Regions from separate parts of the Lentibacillus cibarius genome, predicted to be linked through region 2. Evidence: predicted binding sites of a transcription regulator. Region 2 holds the regulator's gene; the other holds the start of a gene.

Region 1 (5,954 bases), 530 kb from region 2:
TGGACATATTGATCATGGGAAAACGGCTTTAACAAAAGCTTTAACAGGCGAAAATACAGATCGATTGCAGGAGGAGAAGGAACGGAGTATTTCGATTGAACCCGGGTTTGCATTGTTGATTAATAATGATCAATTGGAAGTATCCATTATCGATGTCCCCGGGCATGAAAGATTCATTAGGCAAATGATAGCCGGATCGGCGGGAATCGATATGGCTGTATTGGTCATTGCCGCAAATGAAGGTGTCATGCCGCAAACGAAGGAACACCTGGATATTTTATCATTGTTGGGAATTCAAAATGGATTGGTCGTTATGACAAAAGTGGATCAAGTCGACCAGGAATTACTCGACATTGTGTTGGACGATGTTAAAGAAACGATGGACGACACCTTTCTTAAAGATGCGCCGATTCATTTGGTCGATAGTTTGTCTGAAAAAGGCATTCCCGAGCTGAAGCAAGCTTTGACGGAAGAAGTCCTGCATATGAGGAAACCAGACAGGAAAACATCCTTTCGTTTGCCGATTGACCAAGTATTTACGGTGAAAGGTCAGGGTGTTGTCGTACGGGGAACAATCTATGACGGCGATGTCAAACAAGGTGAGCATTTAAAAGTATTGCCCCTTAAAAAAGATGTGCGGGTCAGACAAATCCAAAGACATCATCAACAGAAAACGATGGCTTCGGCAGGCCAGCGTACGGCAATCAATATTGGCGGGGTTTCGCGCAAGGAACTTTCCAGAGGCGACGTATTGGTAACGGATGACTTTTTTTCTGTTACTAATCTTGTTGATATTGTATTTTACCCGTTAAAAGATAGAAAACATAAGGTGAAGCAGCGTCAGCCGATAAAACTTTTTATTGGGACATCGGAAGTCATGGGGAAAATTATCTTTTTTGACCGAAACGAAATCGATGTGAGTGAGAACCAGGAAGTGTTATGTCAAATACAGCTGGATAAAGAAGTAGTAATCACTCGAGGCGATCGGTTTATTTTAAGAAAGCCTACCCCCATCGAAACCATCGGCGGCGGATGGGTTATAGAACCGGACGCAAAAAAGTACCGATTCGGAAAAAAGACAATTGAACAGTTGGAACTTAAAAAAGAAGGATCACCAAAAGATCGGGTTATCGCATTAATGGAAGAGAAAAAGGTATTAACACGAGCGAACATATTAAAAGAGGCATCTATTTCCGAGCGGGAATTGCGTGAAGTTGAAAAGGAACTCTTGGCAATGGAAGACGGGCTTTTCACACTAAATTCAACATTTGTCCATCTTAAAACAAAAATAATCGATTTACTTGAGACATTCCACAACCGCTTTCCAATGCGTATTGGCATTGACAAGGCGGAGATGATGTCTGAATTGACAGAGCACTATCCCGTTTCACTCATTGAATTTGCTATGAAAACATTAAAAGAAGAAAGTGAAATAACCATAAGGGATCAATATGTTTCGTTGGCAAATGTCAAGCCGGCGCTGCCATCTCAATGGAAAACAAGACTTGAATCCGCCGAAAAAGCGTTACAGAAACAAGGACTGGAACCAGGAAAGTGGAACGAGCTGCTTGATCAACATCAGATTCCATTAAAGCTTCAAAAAGAATTTTATTATTATTTACTGGAAACAGCTAGCGCGTATGTGCTGGACGATGAACGATTAATCGCAAAAGACGCGGCAGACCAAGCTTTGAGAAAACTGCAGGAATTTACAAATGGGGAAGACTTTACTATTGGGACCGCAAAAGACCATTTACAATTGACTCGGAAAAACATGGTGCCGCTATTGGAACTCTATGACCAATTAGGGTACACCAAGAGGACAGGGAATATGCGAACATGGGTAAAAAAGGTGCCGGATGGTTGAGTTCCTGGTGAAGCGATATGGGTAATGATTATGTTCATAAGTAAAGCAGCAGTGGATGCATTATGACTGGTGTTGCGTTTTCGTACCTGTTACCAGAAGATGGGGCTGCCCAATGGATCACTTTAGTGACGTTGGGTTCAGCCCTAAATATTTTTATACTCGTCTAATAATTACCTCCTCTTCATGCCTATAGCTCCCGAAAGTTAGCGCTAGTAGTTTGTTAAGAATGGATGCGAACAATTGTTTGACTTTTGTTCGCTTTGTGTAATACGAACAAAGGTTCTGTTAAAGGGGATGGTTAGCATGGATCAATTGCTTTTTCGATCATTGCAAACAAGAAAGAAACTTGAAATGATTTACTTAAGGGTCGATAATAGAACAAGTTACCGTGTGATTCGTGTGCTTGGTATGCATGAGGATCGGGTAATAGCATATTGTTTTACACGAAAAGAAGTAAGAACGTTTAAAAAAGATATGATATTGTCAATTGGACCAGTTCAAAAGGGGAAAATGGGGGCATAGCGATGTGTACAAACGGACGGACTGTAGCAAATTGGACAAAAGAAATACAGCCGGAACATGTGGAAAAGCTTAAAGAAATTTTACATAAATACGATGTAAAAACGAAGCAAGCTTTACAAAATGGATATTTAAGGTCGGATTGCCGGTCCAAACAATTTTTACGGACTGATACATAGAAACCCTTCCGTCGAATCAGACTATGCACATGGAGGTGTTTCTGAAATGGGTAAACGACGTAAAAACGACACTGGAATCAGTGACGAACAAGCGGTAAGAAAAAAGTTGTCGAAGGAATATGATCATGAGTTTGCAAATGAACCGTTAACAGAAAATGAACGGCATAACAATAAGAAGACGAAAAAACGACAATGAATGTGCATAGGGGATGGGTCTTTTTCCCCGTTCCCTTTCAGAAAACATAGTAAGGGTGGTCATGCGGTGAATGTTCGGATGGAATTAGTTTATCAGACACCCAAAGGAACAGAAACAACCTTTACTTCGGAGGAAATGGCAGCCCCGAAGGCATTGTTAATAGCTGAAGACTTACAAAAAACAGGCCGTTTGGACGACATACAATTCATTGACAGCCATGAAAATAGCTGGAATGTGAAGGAATTAAAGAAACAGATGGAAGAGATTAAAGCCGAACCGCATCATATCACGGTTTATTTTGATGGTGGTTATGATCTGCAAACACAGAAGTCCGGCTTGGGATGTGCTATCTATTACGAGATGAATGAAAAAGCATACCGGCTACGGAAAAATGCTTCTGTTGATGAGCTCGAATCCAATAATGAAGCAGAATATGCCGCTTGTCATCTTGCATTACAGGAACTGGAAAATTTAGAAGTTCATCATTTGCCGGTTACGATTACTGGCGACTCGCTTGTTGTTATTAAACAATTGCAGGGTGAGTGGCCGTGCTATGAGTCAAACTTATCCAGGTGGGCAGACCGGATAGATCATCTCATTAATCGTATGGGGCTTGACCCGGAATTCAACATCGTATCCCGGAAAAAGAACAAAGAAGCAGATCAACTGGCGTCTCAAGCATTGGAAGGCACTGAGATTACAAGTACGAGCGAAGTAACCAAGGGAAAATAATTCTATACTTTTTCCTTGGTCAAATCCACCCATACATAGGCGCTTCCACCCATGGATATACGTCGAGTTGCTGTGTATTCGCTCCGGCTACCGGATACCCGCAGCTTGAAAGAATTCATGCAAGATGTGTTTCAGCAGTGCCGTTGAAGATTTAAGTACCCAAGCATTACATAATGAGTTTAGAAATTAGATGCACCTACATACGGACCATAAGGTTAATAAACCGCATAGCCAATATTACCAGTTAAAAGTGGATATCACCTCAAAAACTATCAACCTATTTTAAGTGCAATAACACAACAGCGCCTCACTAGCAGCTAGCAGACCGTAACAGGGCTTAATTTTATCAATTACCCAGCGTTCAAGTACAAAATATATTATAATAGAAAGACAGACGATTAATGAGACCGGAAAGGAAAGGAGCATTCCTATGAAACTATTTCACACAGCGGACTGGCATTTGGGAAAACTTGTCCAAGGTGTTTACATGACCGAAGACCAGCGATACGTGCTGGAGCAGTTCATCCAAGCGGTCGAGGATGAGAAACCGGATGCGGTCATCATTGCCGGGGATTTATATGATCGGGCAGTACCACCGACAGAAGCGGTGCATTTGCTTAACGAGGTGCTAGAGCGAATCGTGCTGGAGCTGAAAACCCCTGTCCTTGCTGTGGCAGGTAACCACGACAGCCCGGGCCGCCTGAATTTCGGCAGCAGCATAATGAAAGAGAATGGCTTTTATATTACTGGCCATTTAAAGAAAGATATGCAACCGGTTGTCCTTTATGACGAACACGGTCCGGTGCAGTTCCACCTTGTTCCGTATAGTGATCCGAGTGTCGTTCGCAATGAACTGGACGACGAGACCATCCGCTCACATAATGATGCTGCTGAAAGAATCATAGAAACGCTCCACGGCCAAATGGATCCGAACAGCCGACATGTTTATGTTGGTCACGCCTTTGTAACCCCATTCGGGGAGGAAGAAGAGAATACGAGTGACTCGGAGCGGCCACTTTCAATCGGAGGAGCAGAGTATGTTGATGCGCGCCACTTTGCTCGTTTTCACTACACGGCACTAGGACATTTGCACCAAGCACACTATGTCAGCAATGAAACAGTCCGCTATTCCGGTTCGATTATGAAATATTCCATATCGGAAGAACACCATCAAAAAGGATTCCATGTAGTTGACATGGATGCAGGTGGAAACGTGTCCATCGAAAAGCGCACGCTGACACCAGCAAGGGATATCCGAACGGTAGAGGCCACGATGGAGGAGTTGCTGCTGCATCCGGTGAGCGAGGATTATGTCTTTGTCCGGCTTTTGGATGAAGCACCGGCTTTATCACCAATGGAGCGGATTCGCTCGGTTTATCCGAACGCCATGCATGTGGAGCGGAAACACTTCACACCTAGCTCCCACGCTGACAATAGCAGCAAGCCGAAAGCGGATCGAACCAACATGAGTGATCTTGATTTGTTCAAAGCCTTTTATAAGGAAGTGAAAGGAATCGATGCGACGGAGGAAACAGAAGCCATTTTCCGCGACGTGCTGGACGATTTGCTAAAAGGGGAAGAAGAACCGGCGCCAACCGACAAACAGAAAGCATCCGTATCGCAATAAGTTAGTGAGCAGAAAGGGGAGAATAGACAATGAAACCACGCAAACTGACGATGACAGCATTTGGCCCATATAAAGGAACGGAAACGATTAATTTTGCTGAACTTGATGCGTACAATCTGTTTGTCATCTCCGGTAATACTGGTGCAGGCAAGACGACGATTTTTGATGGGATTTGTTTTGCTTTATACGGCAGTGCCAGTGGGTCTGACCGGGAAGACTTCCGGATGTTGCGCAGTGATTTTGCAGATGATGACACGCATACCTCCGTCGAATTAGTATTTGAACTGAAAGGACGCACTTACCGTATTCTCCGTCAGTTAGGCCACATCAAACAAGGCAACAAAACAAAAACTGGTGAACGTTACGAGTTCTATGAACAAGTCGACGGCAAGGAAGTCCCGTGTGTGGACAGGCAAATCGTTTCTGAGATTAATAAACAAGTCGAAGCCATTGTCGGCCTGACCCAGGATCAGTTCAAACAGATTGTCATGCTTCCACAAGGTGAGTTTCGGAAACTATTAACCTCGGAAACGGAAAATAAAGAGGCGATTTTACGCCGGATTTTTAAAACCGAATCGTACAAGCATTTGAATGAACTGCTGAAGCGAAAAAAGGATCACGTCCACGAGCAGTTCACACATGAGAAACAAATGCGTGACCATTATATACAAACGATTCCCGCGACATTGCCGGAGCGTGAGGCGTCACCATTGTTTCAAGTTTTAGCAGAAGATTACTATAATACGAATCAAGTGATCACCGCCCTTGATGAGGAAATGCAATTTTATCAGGAAAAAATCACCGCCGATCAGAAACAATACGAAGAAGCATATA
Region 2 (5,954 bases):
TATCAGATGCACTGACTGTATAAGCACCCCTTCTGACGCCTTCGTATGCATGCTCTTTTGTTCCTTCCAGCACAGGGACACCTTGTCTTGTTAGTACAAGCGCAGTTGGTTGATTGTTTGACTCCATCGCCAATCTCCATGCCGCTTGTACTTCATTACCATCTGCAGGACGAATAAGAGATAGACCAGACATTGCCCTAAGTGATGGCAATTGCTCAATTGGTTCATGTGTTGGACCATCTTCCCCAACTGCAATGGAATCATGTGTAAAAACATATGTGACAGGGTTATTCATAATGGCTGAAAGACGCAGTGCCGGACGCAGATAATCACTGAATACGAAGAATGTACCGGCATAAGGTTTTATCCCACCATGGAGTGCCATTCCGTTAGCTGCAGCAGCCATGGCTAATTCACGAACACCAAACCAAATATTTTTGCCTGCATAGTTTTCACGGGAGAAATCTTGTTCACCTTTGACCGTTGTTTTATTGGATCCTGCCAGGTCCGCACTTCCGCCAAAGAGGTATGGAACCGACTTAGAAATTTCGTTAAGCACTTCACCGGATGTGGCGCGTGTTGCCTTTGTATCGTCTTCCGGACTGTACACAGGGAGGTTATCAGCCCAATTATCCGGTAGTTCCCCGTTGATAGCGTTCTCTAGTTCAGCCCCGAGCTCAGGGTATTTCTCCTTGTAGTTCTCAAACAAACGATTCCAATTCTCTTCAGCTTCAGTACCTTTTTTGCCTGCCTTTTCCAAAAAGTCCTGGTAAACTTCATCCGGAACATCGAAATCATCATGTTGCCACTCATAATGTTCTTTCGTTAATTTCACTTCATCTTCACCAAGTGGGGCTCCGTGTGATGCTGCAGATGCGGATTTGTTTGGTGAACCGTAACCGATGACGGTCTTTACTTCAATTAGTGTTGGCTGCTGTGTATTCTCTTTAGCCTCTTTAATTGCACGACGAATTTCATTCAAATTATTTCCGTCATCAACACGGAGGACTTGCCAACCATAAGCTTTAAATCGTTCTTCGGTGTTATCGGAGAAAGCGCGGTTTAATTCTCCGTCCAGTGAAATATCATTGGAATCATACAATGCAATCAATTTTCCAAGACCAAGATGACCTGCCAGTGAGGCCGCCTCATGAGAAATACCTTCCATAAGATCTCCGTCACTAACAAGCGCATATGTATGATGATTGATGATGGATAAGTCCTGTTTATTGTATGTTGCTGCCAGATGTGCCTCGGCCATCGCCATTCCAACTGACATAGCAATCCCTTGTCCAAGAGGGCCGGTGGTGGCTTCAACCCCATCAGTATGATGCACTTCTGGGTGCCCAGGGGTAATGGATCCCCACTGACGGAAAGATTTCAAATCATCAATCGTTACATTATAACCGGACAGATGCAAGAGTCCATACAATAACATAGAGCCATGACCGGCGGACAGGACAAAACGATCCCGGTTAAACCATTTGGAGTTTTTAGGGTTGTGCGTCATAAAATCTGTCCATAATGTGTATGCCATTGGTGCCGCTCCCATTGGGAGACCGGGATGACCGGAATTTGCGTTTTCTATCGCATCAATTGCCAACGTGCGGATAGTGTTGATTGATAGCTGCTCAGTGTGCTGCGACAAAGTAATACCCCTTTCCATTGTTGTTTTCATGTCCTCTTAATTCTATAACGAAACCGATTATACAACAACCATAAATAAACCGGCTCATTTAATGCTTCTTATCTTTTTCCTGTAAATCACGAACTTTTTTTGGCGTAACATCTTCACCTTCCGGGTCTTTCACCGTCATGGATTTCAACTGATTTTTAAAGGATTTCCTTACGTTTTGTAAATATTCTTCCCGCAATTCTTTTTGTTCGGCCTGTTCTTTCACGGTCAGACCTTCCTCTTTTGACTTTTTAGCGAGTTTATTTATGCGTTCCAGTTTTTCTTTTGATATCATTGGTAAACCTCCTGGAGCCTATAAATAGGAACAATAATGCCCCTATTTTTTCATAGTACGATTTCCATATGCCTTTATCAAGTTTTTTGATATTCTTGGTATCTGCGATGGACGGTCGCTCTGGAAACTGGGTGCCCAAGTCCTTTCAAGGTTTGAGCAATTTCCTCAAACGTCATATTATTACTCTCTCTTAAGCGCACAATTTCTTCTATCGGAAATTGTTTTCGTTCCTTTCCTGGAGCTTTATTACGGTTTGTTAAGTTATTGCTTGGGTCATATCCGCTATCAACCGCTTTTTTCATACCTCGTTTAATTTTTGCATTATGTATTTTTCGTTGATATTCTTCTACAATACTGACTATCTGCAGTACCATCGAATCTGATTCAGACAATTCCAGCTGCCCATCATGCAGAGCTGTATAAATATTAACATTCATTTTTTGTAGCTGATGAAATAAAGCAATTTTTGAATTCCCTCGCCCAAGTCTTGTTTCATCCTGTATAAGCAAACTGTCAGCCTCACCTGAAGAAAAATAATCAAGCATCTGAAAAACGCCTTCCCTGTTTATATCATATCCGCTCGCCTGTTCCTCGATGTGTTCGACAATTGTAAATGCATAACGATTGGCAAGCTGCAATAATTCTTCTTTTTGTCGGTGTAGCGACGTTTCCTGTGTTTTTTTATCCGTACTTACACGGCAATAAATAATCGCTCTCAATTTGAAATCTCCTTCTAATATTATGCACTTGTTATTAAAGCGACATATAAAAATCCTAACGCAAATGCAAATGCTACCAAATAGAATATATCCGTTTTCGTCATTTTTTCAAACATTTAAATCAATCCCTTCATTAAACAGAACTATTGTTCGTATCTGCGTTATATTATATACGAACAGGTGATCTTGTCAAGTGTTTTTTCGAACGAATGTTTGCTTTTTGGGAGTCACCATGATAAACTTCTAGTAACAAATTCTATTCACGAGGTGTTTGATAGATGACAAAACTCTCCAAGCGTCAGGAAGCGATTCTGGATTTTATTAAAGAACGTGTAAGTGAAAAGGGCTATCCCCCTTCCGTACGGGAAATTGCCGAAGCGGTGGGACTTGCGTCAAGTTCGACTGTTCATGGCCATTTGGCAAGACTTGAAAGTAAAGGCTACATCAGAAGAGACCCTACCAAGCCAAGAGCAATAGAGGTGCTAGATCTGTCAGATGAAAGCCATATACCAAGAGAGGAAGCACGGTATGCACCCGTCATTGGTAAAGTAACAGCAGGACTGCCCATCACTGCAGTAGAAAATATTGAGCAGTTTGTGCCACTGCCGGGATCTATTTCGGGTGGTACGGAAGAAAATTTGTTTGTTCTTATTATTGAAGGAGAAAGTATGATAGAAGCCGGAATACTTGATGAAGATATGGTCATCGTTAGACAGCAGAGCACAGCACAAAACGGGGACATTGTTGTTGCTATGACAGATGAAGATGAAGCAACCGTCAAGCGATTCTTCAAAGAAAAAGATTGCATACGACTCCAGCCGGAGAATGCGACGATGGATCCGCTCATTTATCCCAATGTAACCATTTTAGGCAAAGTGGTTGGATTGTACCGTAACATTGATTAGAGGTGAGATTCTCGTCAAAAATAACAATGTCTTGTCAACACATAATCAAGGCTATACATTAAATTGTTTATACTACCTCTTCCAACAAGGTAACACTAAAAGAAAAAAGACCTCTCATAAGCTAACATAAGCATATGAGAGGTCAATATTCACTTTAGTACGTACTCAAATACTGTTCTCTTTCCCAAGGGTGTACAGTTGTGCGGAACATTTCCCACTCGATTTCTTTGGCCTCAATAAAATGTTCAAACAAATGCTCACCCAAGGCATCAATGATTATTTGATCTTGCTGTAACGCTTCCAGTGCATCCATTAAGGTTGCAGGTAAATCTTTTATACCGTTCTGCTCACGTTCTTTTCTGTCCATCATATAAATATTTCTGTCAACTGCCGTCGGTGGGTTTAGTTTATTTTGAATCCCATCAAGTCCACTCGCTAGCAATACAGACATAGCCATATACGGATTAGCCGATGGATCAACACTTCTGACCTCAATCCGTGTACTTAACCCTCTGGAATAAGGAATACGGACAAGTGGGCTTCGGTTTGTCCCCGACCAGGCAACGTAGCATGGTGCTTCATAACCTGGAACAAGTCGTTTATAGGAATTAACAGTCGGGTTTGTAACGGCCGTGAAATTGGTAGCATGTTTGATCATCCCAGCAGTAAACTGGTATGCAATTTCACTGAGCTGCATATCACCTTGTTGATCAAAAAAGCTGTTTTCCCCATTTTTAAACAAGGACATATTCACATGCATACCGGAACCATTGACACCAAACAGCGGTTTTGGCATAAAAGTTGCGTGGAGATTATGTTTTCTCGCTATCGTTTTCACTACCAATTTGAATGTTTGAATATCGTCTGCATGTTTTACTGCATCTGAGTATTTAAAGTCAATTTCGTGCTGACCTGGTGCTCCTTCATGATGGGATGCCTCAATCTCGAAACCCATTTCTTCCAATTCCAGCACAATATCACGTCGACAGTTTTCCCCTAAATCCGTTGGTGCGAGATCAAAATACCCGCCACGATCATTCAATTCCAGCGATGGGTCACCTTTTTCATCTAATTTGAATAAAAAGAATTCCGGTTCTGTTCCAATATTGAAAGCATCAAAACCTAATTCCTCCATTTTCTGCAAATTGCGTTTCAGGTTATACCGTGGACAGCCTCCAAATGGCGTGCCATCCGGATTATAAATATCACAGATGAACCGTGCCACTTTCCCTTTTTCAGATGTCCAAGGGAAAACAACAAATGTATCAAGGTCAGGGTGCAAATACATGTCTGACTCCTCTATCCGTACGAACCCTTCGATGGATGATCCGTCAAACATCATTTTATTATCTAATGCTTTGTCGAGCTGACTGAGAGGAATTTCAACATTTTTTATTGTTCCCAGCATGTCAGTGAATTGTAGACGGATGAACTGGACGTTTTCCTCCTCGATTTTTTTCATTATTTGTTCTCTTGTCAGACTGTCAGACATTCAGTTTCCTCCTAAGTATAGGTTAATTTTCATTGAAAAAACCTGGATAATTCACCCCGGTGCAAATGAGATCTGCCGGGTATAGTGGTCTCGGTCAATTTCACTTTCAAATATTTTCGAAGTTCACGGTCAGATAAGTCATGACTTGCCGCCATTTCCTTTCTGTCACACTTGTCATCTGAAAGCATAATTTTTTTAATTCCAGCCAAATTAACTCCTTTATCCAGTAATTTTTTTATTTCTAACAAACAATCAACATCGTTAAAGGAAAATAAACGCTGATTACCGGAAGTTCTTGCCGGGGTAATTAAACCATGCGATTCATAATATCGGATTTGCCTAGCTGTTAGTTCTGTCAGCTGCTTGACGATACTTATAGAAAACAACGGCATCGAACGCCGATCCTGATCATTCATTAGAAATCCCCCTTTCTTTATGAAAATAAGATTATCAAATGTTAATTTTATTGTCAATTCCATGTAAGGTTTCTTTACATCATCAATTAAAAAAAGAGCTTGTATAGCTCTTTTTTATTGCGTAATTAGTTCTTTTTGTACTAGCTCCTGCATGGCGGCTTCTAGGGAGAGTTTTACGTGTGCATATGTCAGTCCACCCTGGATAAAAGCCATATATGGTTCGCGAATTGGCCCGTCCGCCGTCAGTTCAAGACTGGCTCCTTGAATGAATGTGCCAGCAGCCATAATTACCTCATCCTCATATCCAGGCATTGCAGACGGATAAGGCTTTACAAAAGCATTCACCGGCGAATGTGCCTGGATTGCCTGACAGAATGCTATCATAAGTTCGGCGCTATTAAATGTTACAGACTGTATCAAATCCGTACGTTTTGCCTGATAGCCCGGGGAAG

The links. The regulator LexA, encoded in region 2, represses DNA repair genes until DNA is damaged. The targets are predictions, from matches to a motif close to CGAACATATGTTCG.
Region 1: a site for LexA is predicted at 2,101-2,114, ahead of FFL34_RS14680 (WYL domain-containing protein). Genes of this name have one in related genera too.

The regions. Positions count from the first base shown of each region.
Region 1 is NZ_VCIA01000001.1:2,983,861-2,989,814, forward strand. Features, by position in the region: gene selB (selenocysteine-specific translation elongation factor) at 1-1,867, shown strand, start outside; gene FFL34_RS14680 (WYL domain-containing protein) at 2,171-2,389, shown strand; gene FFL34_RS18345 (SUI1 family translation initiation factor) at 2,392-2,565, shown strand; gene sspO (small acid-soluble spore protein O) at 2,612-2,761, shown strand; gene FFL34_RS14690 (reverse transcriptase-like protein) at 2,828-3,493, shown strand; gene FFL34_RS14695 (exonuclease SbcCD subunit D) at 3,924-5,120, shown strand; gene FFL34_RS14700 (AAA family ATPase) at 5,150-5,954, shown strand, end outside.
Region 2 is NZ_VCIA01000001.1:3,508,891-3,514,844, reverse strand. Features, by position in the region: gene tkt (transketolase) at 1-1,678, opposite strand, end outside; gene FFL34_RS17245 (DUF896 domain-containing protein) at 1,737-1,970, opposite strand; gene FFL34_RS17240 (YneB family resolvase-like protein) at 2,048-2,689, opposite strand; gene lexA (transcriptional repressor LexA) at 2,968-3,594, shown strand; gene glnA (type I glutamate--ammonia ligase) at 3,749-5,086, opposite strand; gene FFL34_RS17225 (MerR family transcriptional regulator) at 5,116-5,502, opposite strand; gene FFL34_RS17220 (methionine gamma-lyase family protein) at 5,617-5,954, opposite strand, start outside.